2 regions of the Pseudoalteromonas sp. ECSMB14103 genome follow, and region 2 is predicted to be linked to the other one. Evidence: predicted binding sites of a transcription regulator. Region 2 holds the regulator's gene; the other holds the start of a gene.
The links. The regulator sigma-54, encoded in region 2, starts transcription at its own class of promoters, with help from an activator protein. The targets are predictions, from matches to a motif close to GTTGGCACGNNNNTNGNNT.
Positions count from the first base shown of each region.

Region 1: RF53_RS17265 (TorF family putative porin) is a predicted target of sigma-54. The motif match lies at 2,280-2,298, and genes of this name have one in related genera.

Region 1 covers NZ_JWGY01000013.1:102,056-107,650, forward strand. Annotated here, with positions in the region: gene RF53_RS17255 (efflux RND transporter periplasmic adaptor subunit) at 1-199, opposite strand, end outside; gene RF53_RS17260 (YIP1 family protein) at 255-968, opposite strand; gene RF53_RS17265 (TorF family putative porin) at 1,490-2,176, opposite strand; gene RF53_RS17270 (hypothetical protein) at 2,459-3,622, opposite strand; gene RF53_RS17275 (helix-turn-helix transcriptional regulator) at 3,762-3,962, opposite strand; gene RF53_RS17280 (hypothetical protein) at 3,971-4,396, opposite strand; gene RF53_RS17285 (AsmA family protein) at 4,574-5,595, shown strand, end outside.
Region 2 covers NZ_JWGY01000001.1:247,404-252,998, forward strand. Annotated here, with positions in the region: gene rapZ (RNase adapter RapZ) at 41-886, opposite strand; gene ptsN (PTS IIA-like nitrogen regulatory protein PtsN) at 906-1,358, opposite strand; gene hpf (ribosome hibernation promoting factor) at 1,363-1,650, opposite strand; gene RF53_RS01100 (RNA polymerase factor sigma-54) at 1,677-3,176, opposite strand; gene lptB (LPS export ABC transporter ATP-binding protein) at 3,246-3,971, opposite strand; gene lptA (lipopolysaccharide transport periplasmic protein LptA) at 3,968-4,504, opposite strand; gene lptC (LPS export ABC transporter periplasmic protein LptC) at 4,494-5,048, opposite strand; gene kdsC (3-deoxy-manno-octulosonate-8-phosphatase KdsC) at 5,045-5,595, opposite strand, start outside.

The DNA of each region.
Region 1 (5,595 bases), on a different contig from region 2:
GACCAGTTACCTCAGAGCGCAATTGCACTTGGGTATTAAAAACTAGATTGCCCGACGCCATGATTGAATCAGCAATATTCCCTTGCTCAACCTGCGCAATATTCACTTGGGCTTGCTTTTTATCACCGGTCACCTGCTTAGAGACGATTAGGCCTACAAAAGCGACTATAGCTATCGTTATTATTATTGCTTTTTTCATATATACATCTGTCCGTGAATAAGTAGCGCAGAGGTAAAATACCTCTGCTTATTAATTACATTGCAGCAATAATTGCCCAAATACCAAAAATAACAAGTGTTGGAAGCGCCGAGAAAAGTAACGCTTTATTTGTTGAAAAATTTGTCCAACATTTTAAGCCAACCATTCCTAGTCCAATCCCCCAAAGACTACTTAGCTTTAATGATTCTAGTAATGTATAAAATGCGCTACTAGGTTCTAACCCAACAACAAGCTGATTAATTGAATCAAAGTTAAATACTGCTGTTTGAGATATTTGATCGGTACTTGCACTAAGTACAAGCGCTATCGTACCTAAACTCAGAACAATATTTGGCATTATTGTCCAAATAGTAAAACCATACCAAGCACCATAGCTGTGCTCTGACTCTGGGTCTAATTTAGCAATGAGCATATAATACACAGCCATTATCGCGGCTATGATTGCAGTACCTAATACGATTGATATCATGCTAACCCATACTTGTATTCCGGCGTTTTGTTCAATGCTTTGGCGAATCATTTTTTGCTCGCCAATTGTTGCATCAACACTTGCAGCTGCAAATTGCTCGTTAATCAAAAACTGCATATCAACGGTAGAATAAAAAATATAAATACTCGCCATTGAAACTAAAGAGATTGCTATAAAAGCAAGCCATGACCAACCTTTGGCGTGCTCAACACCATTGAAAGCTTTGCTTGGGCTAATGTAAATATCGAGTAGGGCGCTAAATGCGTTAGGTGATTTCATTATTATTCCTTAATAACCTATATGTGATTTGGTAAACACTTGATACCAATGGATAGATTAATAATATAGGAAAAAGTATGTACTAATTTTATTCAATTGTAACCGATTGTTAACAAGGGTGGGCATTATAAAAGTAATTAATAAAAGACGTATTGTTAAGCTCTATAGTTGCGAAGTGGTTTTAATATGATTGAGCCATAAGGAGTGGAGCTTAATAATCACGTTGTTATGGCTGTATCTAATGCAAATACAGCCATTTATTTAATTAGCTATCAGATAAACTAAGACCGCTAGGGTTATCTGTTGCGATATACAATGCTTTTAGTTTTTTATCACCACTTTCGGTTTCATTTTTACTGTCCTTAATAATCAAAAGGCTAAGCTTTGAAAAGTCCAATTTAACCTAATATAGTAAGAACCTGCCTTCCAGTTATACAATCATGAATACTTAAACAAATTTGCTTAAGTATAAAAAAAAGGGCCAAATGGCCCTTCAGTTGCAGCAAGTAACACATGTTTGTTTATAGGCTGAAGTCTACAGCGTAAGCAACGTAAACTTTTACATCTGACTCGTCCATATCAGTGTCTGATACGCCAAATGTGAATCCATCCTTTGATACAGACACACCGTAATCAATAATGTCTTCGTCACCAATAAAATCGCCAGAATAATGACCTATGTGTAAAGCCATTTCTGTACCATTGCTGCCTACGGCAAAGCCGTAATCAGCTGTCAAATAAAGTGAGTCGCCAAAGTCTGTACCGTCGCCACTTGCAGCAGAAGTAGCAAGCACTGATGCACCAAAGGTAAAGCCTTCAACACTGATGCTACCGTAAATTTCTGAAAAATCAGCATCTGCGCTTGATGCCGCGTCTGGGTAAGCATAATAAATGTAACCTACATCGTAGCTAACACCTTCGCTAATATCGCCACCAAAGCCTGCGTAAAAATCTAGCTCGTAGGTCATTTCGTCAGCCCAAGATGCATTAGATACCCATGTACCAGCATAAAACCCAGATTCGTCAGCGTAATCAATACCACCAGAAATAGCAGCGTCGCCGCCAGTTTGTTCTTGTCCACGCCATAAGTAATTTGAGGTAGCTGCTACATTCGCAGATACTTCAGCATTTACTGCTGTTGATGTAAGTGACGTTGCAGCCATTAATGCCACGGCGCTAAAAGCGATTGTTTTTTTTAGTTTTAACATGTTCCATTTCCCGTTATATGATTTTTTGCATAGGAAGGCTTTTTATTATGAAGTACCGTAGCCTTTTGATTTATGCGTTTTTATTGTTTAACTGAGAATAGAATTGCACTGTGTGTGCCAGCTTGATTTATTTTGTTTAAGATTTAAGTTTTATTATTTATTAACAATGGCTTGCGTTTGGGGTGGGTGGTTTAGATTATGAGGAAGAAATATTCTATCGCACATCGCTGGTGCATAAAATAATCAAGCTGCACCATGAAAGTACAGCTTGTTTAGAATTATTTAGCCAAATATGGTGCGCATTAGACTAATTGTTTCGTTTACACTGCGACCTTTTTGAACTTCGCTGATTATTGAGTCGCGTTTGCTACGAATATGCTCAGGAATATCATCGGCAGCCAAAGCGCGGTCAACTAAAATTTCAGCAGACTCTTTACCTCTGCGTTGTGTTTTACCCGTTTTAGTGGTGCTACGCTTTGGTTTATTAAGTAATTTAATATAGTTAGAGCTATCTGGTGTTTTGTTATCCGCGTAGTAAAAGAAGCACGGAATAAGCGCTTTAATTGACACTAATTGCTCTTCTAGTTCATTTGAAGCATTTGCCATTTTGTACCATGACATAGCTTGAATGCCTTTTACAATATCTTGCCAGTAACGCTCAAAATCACTATTTTTGAGTTTAGTAACCGCAAGCGCTGAGCATAACGCGTCTAAACGGCTATTTGTAATTGGCGTAAAAATATCAGGGCGACGCATTGCAAGTAGTCTTGTTGCCGGAGCAAGTGTTGGCTTTTCACTGCTATCAGTAAATATTTTGCTATAAGCAGCTACAAACTGTTGGTACTCGTAATGGGTAATGTCACCTTCAAGAGGAATATTAGCCAGTGCTTCATCAAACGCACCCGGTAAATCACCAATGAGTTGGTGGAAAACTTTAGCACTCTTAGTTGATGCAAACCACTCAACATCAAAATCGTAAGTGCTTGGATCAAGTGAAGCCATATGCTTGCCAGTAAAAGCAAGAAGGTCTTCAGGGATCATGTCTTTTAATGATTGCTCACGAATACTTTTTACGTAACTTGCTAAACGAAGTTGTTCATCAAGTGCAATAACATCTTTGTGTTGCTCTATAAATACACTTACCACAGGCCAAGGGGCTACACGAAGCGTTTTAACTTGTAAAAAGCTGATAGCCGAAATAAGCTGATCATGCAGTTTTTTAAGAACAGGTAGCTGTTGCGGCTCAAGTAAATCGTAGTTAATACGGTCTCTGCTTGCGTTTAATAGCTCGTAACACCAAGGTAAAAAATCATCAGGATGGTTTTCTACTTTCACGGCCATAAGGTTAAGGCTTAATTCTGAAGATTGTTTCAGAATGTTCTGATAGATTTGATTTTCTTGCTCGCCTAGTGTCATTTTTGACGGTGAAATTAGCAGTTTTTTCATGCCTTGTAGATACTCCGGATTTATATATATGTATTAGCATTGTTTATTTTAGCTCAAATACACTAATAACAACAGCGCTGTCCTGCGCGCTGCATTATTATGGTGTTTAAAATCGGGGGTAATCTAACCAGCTCGGTTATTAATCAGTCTCTTCTAATATAAAGAGGCTTTCAACTGATGCGTGAAAATGAGCTGCGATTTTAAGGGCTATAATGACCGATGGCGTAAATCGATTTGTTTCTACAGTGCTTATTGTTTTACGCGATACGCTTATAGCATCGGCAAGTTCTTGCTGCGAAAGCCCTGCCTCTTTACGAAATTTTGCTATGTTATTTTGCACTTTGACTCCTAATCACGGCTCTGCCAAAGTAATGAAGCACCATATACCAAAAGCATGATACTGAGATAAAGTATTGCCATAGTTGCATGCGAAACCTCGCTAGGTATTTCATCGCTTTTATAAAAAACGGCGATAAGGCAAAATCCAAATGCAAAACTTGTATGTTTATAGGCATTAATGTCAATGTTGTTTAGAAACTCATCTTTATATGCATATTTAAAATACATTTTTAATGGGAAGTCTGCTTTAATCATAAAAATAGCAGTTACAACCATATAAAATAAAACGCTCATTCCAACAACTATCATCTCTTCTATATTATGGTTAGTTAGTGAGTAAACACTGAGAAGTAAACAAACTACGCCAGCGCTTATACAAAACCATATATTTTGTCTCATAAATTGTTCTTCTGTTTTAATATCTTGTTGTTTCATAGTATTCATCCTGTAATAGTATTTGATTTCTTGTAACCTAAAGGTATCAAAATGTTTCAGGAACGATTCATATGAAATAAGTAAACTGCTTTTATGAGCTTTTTTTATCTACAGCAATGCTTTTAGGCTTAACACTCGCTATGATAAAAACATAATTTGACCGCTTAAAGGACGAACATGAAAACCTTACTCAAAATTTTTGGTGTAATACTCTTACTCTGTATTGCTTTAATTGTGGCAGCGCCTTTTTTAATTCCTACCGATACCATTTTTAATAAAGTATCAGAGGAAGTTCAAAAAACGACGGGAAGAACGCTAACAATTAATGGTGACAAAACGCTTAGTGTGTTTCCTGCACTAAAGTTAGAGTTGAATGATGTCCACTTTGCTAATATGCAAACAGGTTCGCGAGCTGATATGGCAAGTATGCAGCAGCTGGCAGTACATATACCTTGGTTCTCGTTATTTGGCGGTGAGTTTAAGCTTGATAAGTTTGTTATTAACGAACCAGATATTTTATTAGAGACAGATAAAAATGGTAAAGCTAACTGGCAGTTGTTTGATGCTGTAGCAGATCAACCTACAGAGCAAACTGAGCCTGGTGAGGCAATTAAGCTGCCTGCTAGCTTTGATATTGAGCTGGGTGAGGTCGCTATTTATGGCGGTACATTTACATATCTAGATGGTCAAACGGGCGCCAAGCAGAAAATTAGCGATTTAGAGCTGGCTATTTTACTTCCTTCATTACGTAAAACCCTTGAAGTTAAAGGGGGGATTACCTATATGCAGGAGCGATTTGAACTAGATGTAAAACTCGATACTCCTGCCAAAGCGATTGAAGGTCAGGCTTTTAATGTATCGCAAAATTTAGATTCGCGCTTGGTTGAATTGACATTTAATGGCTCAATCGCAAAACAAGGGCAAGACATAAAAGGTCAATTAGCACTCAATGGCGAGTCGGTAAAAAATATTGCCAAATGGCAGGGGGTTGCCCTAAATGCGAAAGATAATGCGTTTAATGCATTTAGTGTAAATGGTAAAATGCATTTACTGGGTGAAAAATTCAATCTTGAAGAGTTAACTGCAACGCTTGATGAACTTCAAATTAAAGGTAAAAGCGAAATTAGTTTAGGTAATCGTTTAGCCATTAATGCAAATGTAGATTTGGGGATGCTCGATCTTAATCCCTATTTGCCAGA
Region 2 (5,595 bases):
TTACTCTATCAAAGCTGAACAGGTTATTAGTTTTGTAAAATTACTTTTCTTGTTCTCTGTGACGTATTTTTACATTGGGATGCGTAACTGCAAAGCTTTCGCCAATTGTTTGCGCTAAATATACAGAGCGATGTTGCCCGCCAGTACAGCCAATCGCAATAGTTAAATAGCTTCTGTTATTTCGCTCTAGGTGTGGTAGCCATGTTTGTACAAAGGTTTGTATTTGCCATGTAAATTTTTGAACTATGCTGTGGCTAGCCAAATAATCTTTTACTGGTTGGTCTAGGCCATTGAGTGGTTTTAGTTCAGGCTCCCAGTGCGGGTTAGGTAAAAAACGTGCATCAAATACGTAATCTGCCTCTTTAGGAATGCCATGTTTAAAACCAAATGATTCAAATGTAACAATCAGCTGCTTATCTTTTTTACCTAATATTTTTTCGCGAATTGATTCAGCAAGTTGATGAACGCTTAGCTCACTGGTATCGATCATGTAATCGGCGCGCGTAATTAGCACATCGAGAAGTTCTTTTTCTTTTTTTATGGCTAAATCAAGCGGAAGTGAATCTATTGATAAAGGGTGTAAGCGTCTGGTTTCAGAAAAGCGCTTAATAAGGGTTTGATCTTCACTGTCTAAGTAGAACAGCGTTGGTTTTGTAAAACCCGGTAAGTATTCGATGATGTGATTAAATTCATCTTGCTCTTTTGGTAAATTTCGCACATCTATACTAACGGCAATTTTATCGTAGTTATCAGAAACGCTTCTAATTAAAGAAGGTAATAAATTTACTGGAATGTTATCTACGCAATAATAACCTAGATCTTCAACAACGCGCAAAGCAACCGACTTACCAGAACCAGAACGGCCACTTATGATAATCAACTCCATTAATCACCCTTTAAATTTGTTACGATTGGTCAACAATAATTTGATACAACTCAGCATCCGATTTAGCACAGCGAAGCTGCTTACAAAATTCTTTATTTTTTAGTTTATCAGCTATCGTTGCTAGCGTCTTTAAATGCTGTTGGTTATCGCCTTCAGGTACGATGAGTGCAACAAAAATATCAACAGGGCGGTTGTCTATAGCATCAAAATTAATCGGTGTTTCACTTACTAACACCAATGCTAAAGGTTCTTGTGCGCCGCTCATTCGGCCATGTGGAATAGCAATACCTCTGCCTATCCCTGTGCTGCCTAGCTTTTCGCGGGTTAATAAAGCGCCCAAAATATCCTGTTGAGATAAATACGGAAATTTATCGTGAGCCAGCTCGCTAATAAACTCTAAAATTCTTTTTTTACTATTAAAAAGGACCGCAGCTTTACTGCAGTCCTGGCATATAAGTGAACTTAATTTCATCATATTAGTGTCGAGCAAGCTTCTCTTTGTGTTTAATTACTTGACGGTCAAGCTTGTCAATCAATGAATCAATAGCTGCATACATATCTTGATGTTCAGTGGATGCGAATAATTCAGCACCACTTACATGAATAGTTGCTTCTGCTTTTTGATTTAGTTTTTCTATATCAAGAATGACATGAACATTATTAATATGATCAGAGTGCCTTTCTAGCTTCGCAAATTTGGTATTTATATAGTCTCTTAATGAATCAGTTAGTTCTACATGACGACCAGTTAAATTTAGTTGCATAAGCATTACCCTCTTTGTTTAGCGTCTTAGATCAGGCTCTTTCGCTGATTTGACGGTGGAATAGCCAGAGATTCGCGATATTTTGCGATTGTACGTCTCGCTACTTTAATTCCTTGCTCAGCCAATATATCCGCAATTTTGCTATCACTCAATGGTTTTGCTGAGTTTTCTGCTGCGATTAATTTTTTAATAAGTGCACGTATTGCCGTAGATGAACATTCTCCACCATTTTCGGTACTTACGTGGCTTGAGAAAAAGTATTTAAGCTCAAATATTCCACGCGGTGTGTGCATATACTTTTGCGTAGTTACGCGCGAAATTGTTGATTCGTGCATTTCTACCATTTCGGCAACATCATTTAAAACCATCGGTTTCATGGCTTCTGGGCCGTGTTCAAAAAAGCCCTGTTGTTGTTTAACAATACAGTTAGTTACTTTTAAAAGTGTATCATTTCTACTTTCTAAGCTTTTTATAAACCATTTAGCTTCTTGTAAATGTGAGCGAATAAATTGACTGTCGCCGCTTGATTTAACTGTACGCGACATCGCTGCATATTGGCTGTTTACACGAATTTTTGGCATGCTGTCTGGGTTTAACTCTACAATCCAGCGGCCTTTAATTTTTTTAACTGACACATCAGGTATTACATACTCAGACTCTTCTCGTACTATTGTGTCTGCAGGCTTAGGGTTGAGCGTATGAATAAGTGTCATTACTTCTTTAAGCTCATCTTCTTTGAGCTTCGTTTTTTTCATTAATGTACGGTAGTCACGAGCAGCTAACAAATCAATGTGCTCGGTTAAAATCATTTTTGTTTCATCAATAAAAGGCGTGCCTTTATCAAATTGATTTAACTGAATACACAAACACTCTTGTAAGCTACGTGCCGCAATACCCACTGGGTCAAATAGCTGAATGCGCTTTAATACCGCTTCTATTTCGTCAAGTTCAACCTCAACGTCATCATCGTTATCTTGATTAAAGCTCTCTAAAATCTCTTCGCAACTGAGTGTCAGTATGCCTGAATCATCCACCGCTTCTACAATAGCAATAGCAATGGCTTCATCTGTAGGGCTAAATGGCGTTAATTGTAATTGCCACATTAAGTATTCGTGAAGCGTTTCAGTTGATGCGCCCTGATATATAGACTCATCTTCAGGCATTGGTCCTGAAGATGATGCAGGGGCTGCACTCATGTACTCATCCCAGCTAACGTCCATTGCCATGTCGTCACTTACAGTATCTTTAGCAAGCGCTTCACCACTGTCTTGTTCATACTCGCTAGGGGCTTCATCTGCAGATACGGTTACTGTAACTTCATCGTTATCTGCTTTTTGCTCATTTTTGCCCGCAAGATCATCGGCATAGTCTTGCTCCTCAACCTCAAGTAATGGGTTGCTGTCGAGCGCTTCTTGTATTTCTTGCTGAAGATCCAATGTGCTTAATTGCAGCAAGCGAATAGCTTGTTGCAACTGAGGTGTCATTGTAAGTTGCTGGCCCATGCGCAGCTGTAGTGATTGCCTCATGTATCTCTAACAATCCTTTTAAGTTGTTATAGTTAATACTAGCAGATGCTTATAAATAAGGCGTAAATGTTACAGCCTAAATTGCTCGCCTAAATATACATCGCGTACAGTTTTATCATTTAATACGTGTTCAGGGGTACCAGAAGCAATCAGTTCCCCATGAGAAACAATGTAGGCTTTTTCGCAAACATCAAGGGTTTCTCTTACATTGTGGTCTGTTATTAATACGCCAATCCCACGGTTTTTCAGGTGTTCAATAATTTTTTTAATATCTAATACTGAGATAGGGTCAACACCGGCAAATGGTTCGTCTAGCAAAATAAACTTTGGATCTGCGGCTAAAGCACGTGCAATCTCTACTCGGCGACGTTCTCCGCCCGATAATGCCATACCTTTGCTATCGCGAATGTGTTGAATGCTAAATTCATCTAATAGATTATTCAATGTATCTTCTCTGGCTTGTTTAGTGAGCTCCTTTCGAGTTTCTAAAATAGCCATTAAGTTTTGATACACTGTTAATTTTCTGAATATAGACGACTCTTGTGGTAAGTAGCCTATGCCTAATCTAGCACGACTGTGCATAGGTAAAAGCGTAATATCGTTATCATCGATAGATATTTTGCCTTTGTCGCTAGGGACTAAGCCTACAATCATGTAAAAGGTTGTTGTTTTACCTGCGCCGTTTGGCCCAAGCAAGCCTACAATACTGCCAGCTTTAACTTCTAAGCCCACATTTTTTACAACTTCACGGCCTTTGTAGCTTTTGGCTAGTAGCTCTGCTTTTAATGTACTCATGGTTGGCCTTTGTCATTTTTTTTAGGCTCCACAGGCACTAAGATAGTGTGTACACGGTCAGTTGAGCTTTCATCTTTTTCGGCGCTAATAAGCTGCTGTTCTATATCGTAGGTAATGCTTTTAGCATTCATTTTTTGCCCAGCTTGAGATATCTCTGCATCTCCAATTAATGTTAAAAAACGCGTTGAAACATCGTATCTAACTTCATTAGCGCTGGCGCGCATTATTGTGCCGTCGGCTTGTTTTTCTTCAAAATAAGCAGGCTTACCTGTAGCTATTAACAATTGCTTGTTGTCGCCTAGCTCATCGCGCTTGTGAACCTCAAGGCGGTCTGCGGTAATTTTTCTGTCGCCATGAATAATTTCAACATTTTTTTCGAAGATACCTACGTTTTCTTTTAGTTGACCCTCTTGTTTATCCGCACTAATCGAAATTTGATTTGCAGAAATTGGCGCTGTTGGTTCAGCGGCATTAGTACCTAATGCAAGTAAAAATGTTGGAATAATAAAGAGTGTTGATAGTTTATTGGTCATAATAAATAGTTCGCGTATGGTTAATTAATTTTATCACTTCGGTTTTTAAATCGGCTTCTAAGCCTTTACCGGTGATTTTTAAATTGGGCCCTGTAACAATGACAGGCTGCTCTGATTGCATCGTTAGTAATTTTATATCTACCTGAATGTTATCAGCATTAATTTTATCTATCATTGCGTTATCAGTTAAATTACTAGCAACAACGTTACCTTCTAATATTAATTGTCTGCCTTCGTACAATGTTGCTTCATTAGCGTTAATTCGCCATGTTTGCTTGTTGTTGTATAGCGTAAAAATAGGTTTATCAAAAAAGGTAAACCCTAATTCTTGATATAGCTCCATTCGCGCTGCCGTTACTTTATGGCTGATTTTCCCATTTTCGTCATACGCTGTTTGTTTTAGCTCTATGGCTGTGTAATCTGGCTTTGCAATTATGTCTGCTTCGGTTTGTTGTGGTAAATTTACTTGTGTAAAATAAGGGTACCAAAGCCAAACCATACAGCTGATGAATAAAACGCTTAATATTATGCGCGCTGCATTCATGAACTAGTCCCTTTTGTGGTCAAAGGTTTGTTATTTTCAAGCATTAGCAGGTCGGTTAGTTCTCTCACTGCACCAAAGCCACCTGGCATTTGTGTTGTATAATGTGCTAAACGTTTTATTAGCGGATGTGCGTCATTTACTGCAACAGAAAACCCTACTAACTCCATCACTGGCATGTCTGGGCCATCATCGCCAATGTAGGCAATTTGCTCATCATTTAAATTGAGCTTTGTTTTTAGTTCTTCGTAAGCGAGTAATTTATTTTCTTGGCCTTGGTATATATGTTGTACTGTTAAGCTTGTCATACGCTGTTGTACTATTTTTGAGTGGCGTCCTGTAATTACCGCAACTTCAAAGCCACTATTAATTAGCGCTTTAATGCCAAAGCCATCTTTTGTATTAAATGCTTTGAGCTCTTCGCCTTGGTTACCCAAATAAATGCGACCATCAGAAAACACACCATCAATATCACAAATAAGTAGCTTTACTTTTTTTGCACGTGCTTTTGCGTCTTCACTCAATGGTTGATAGAGCTCTTCAAATTGCA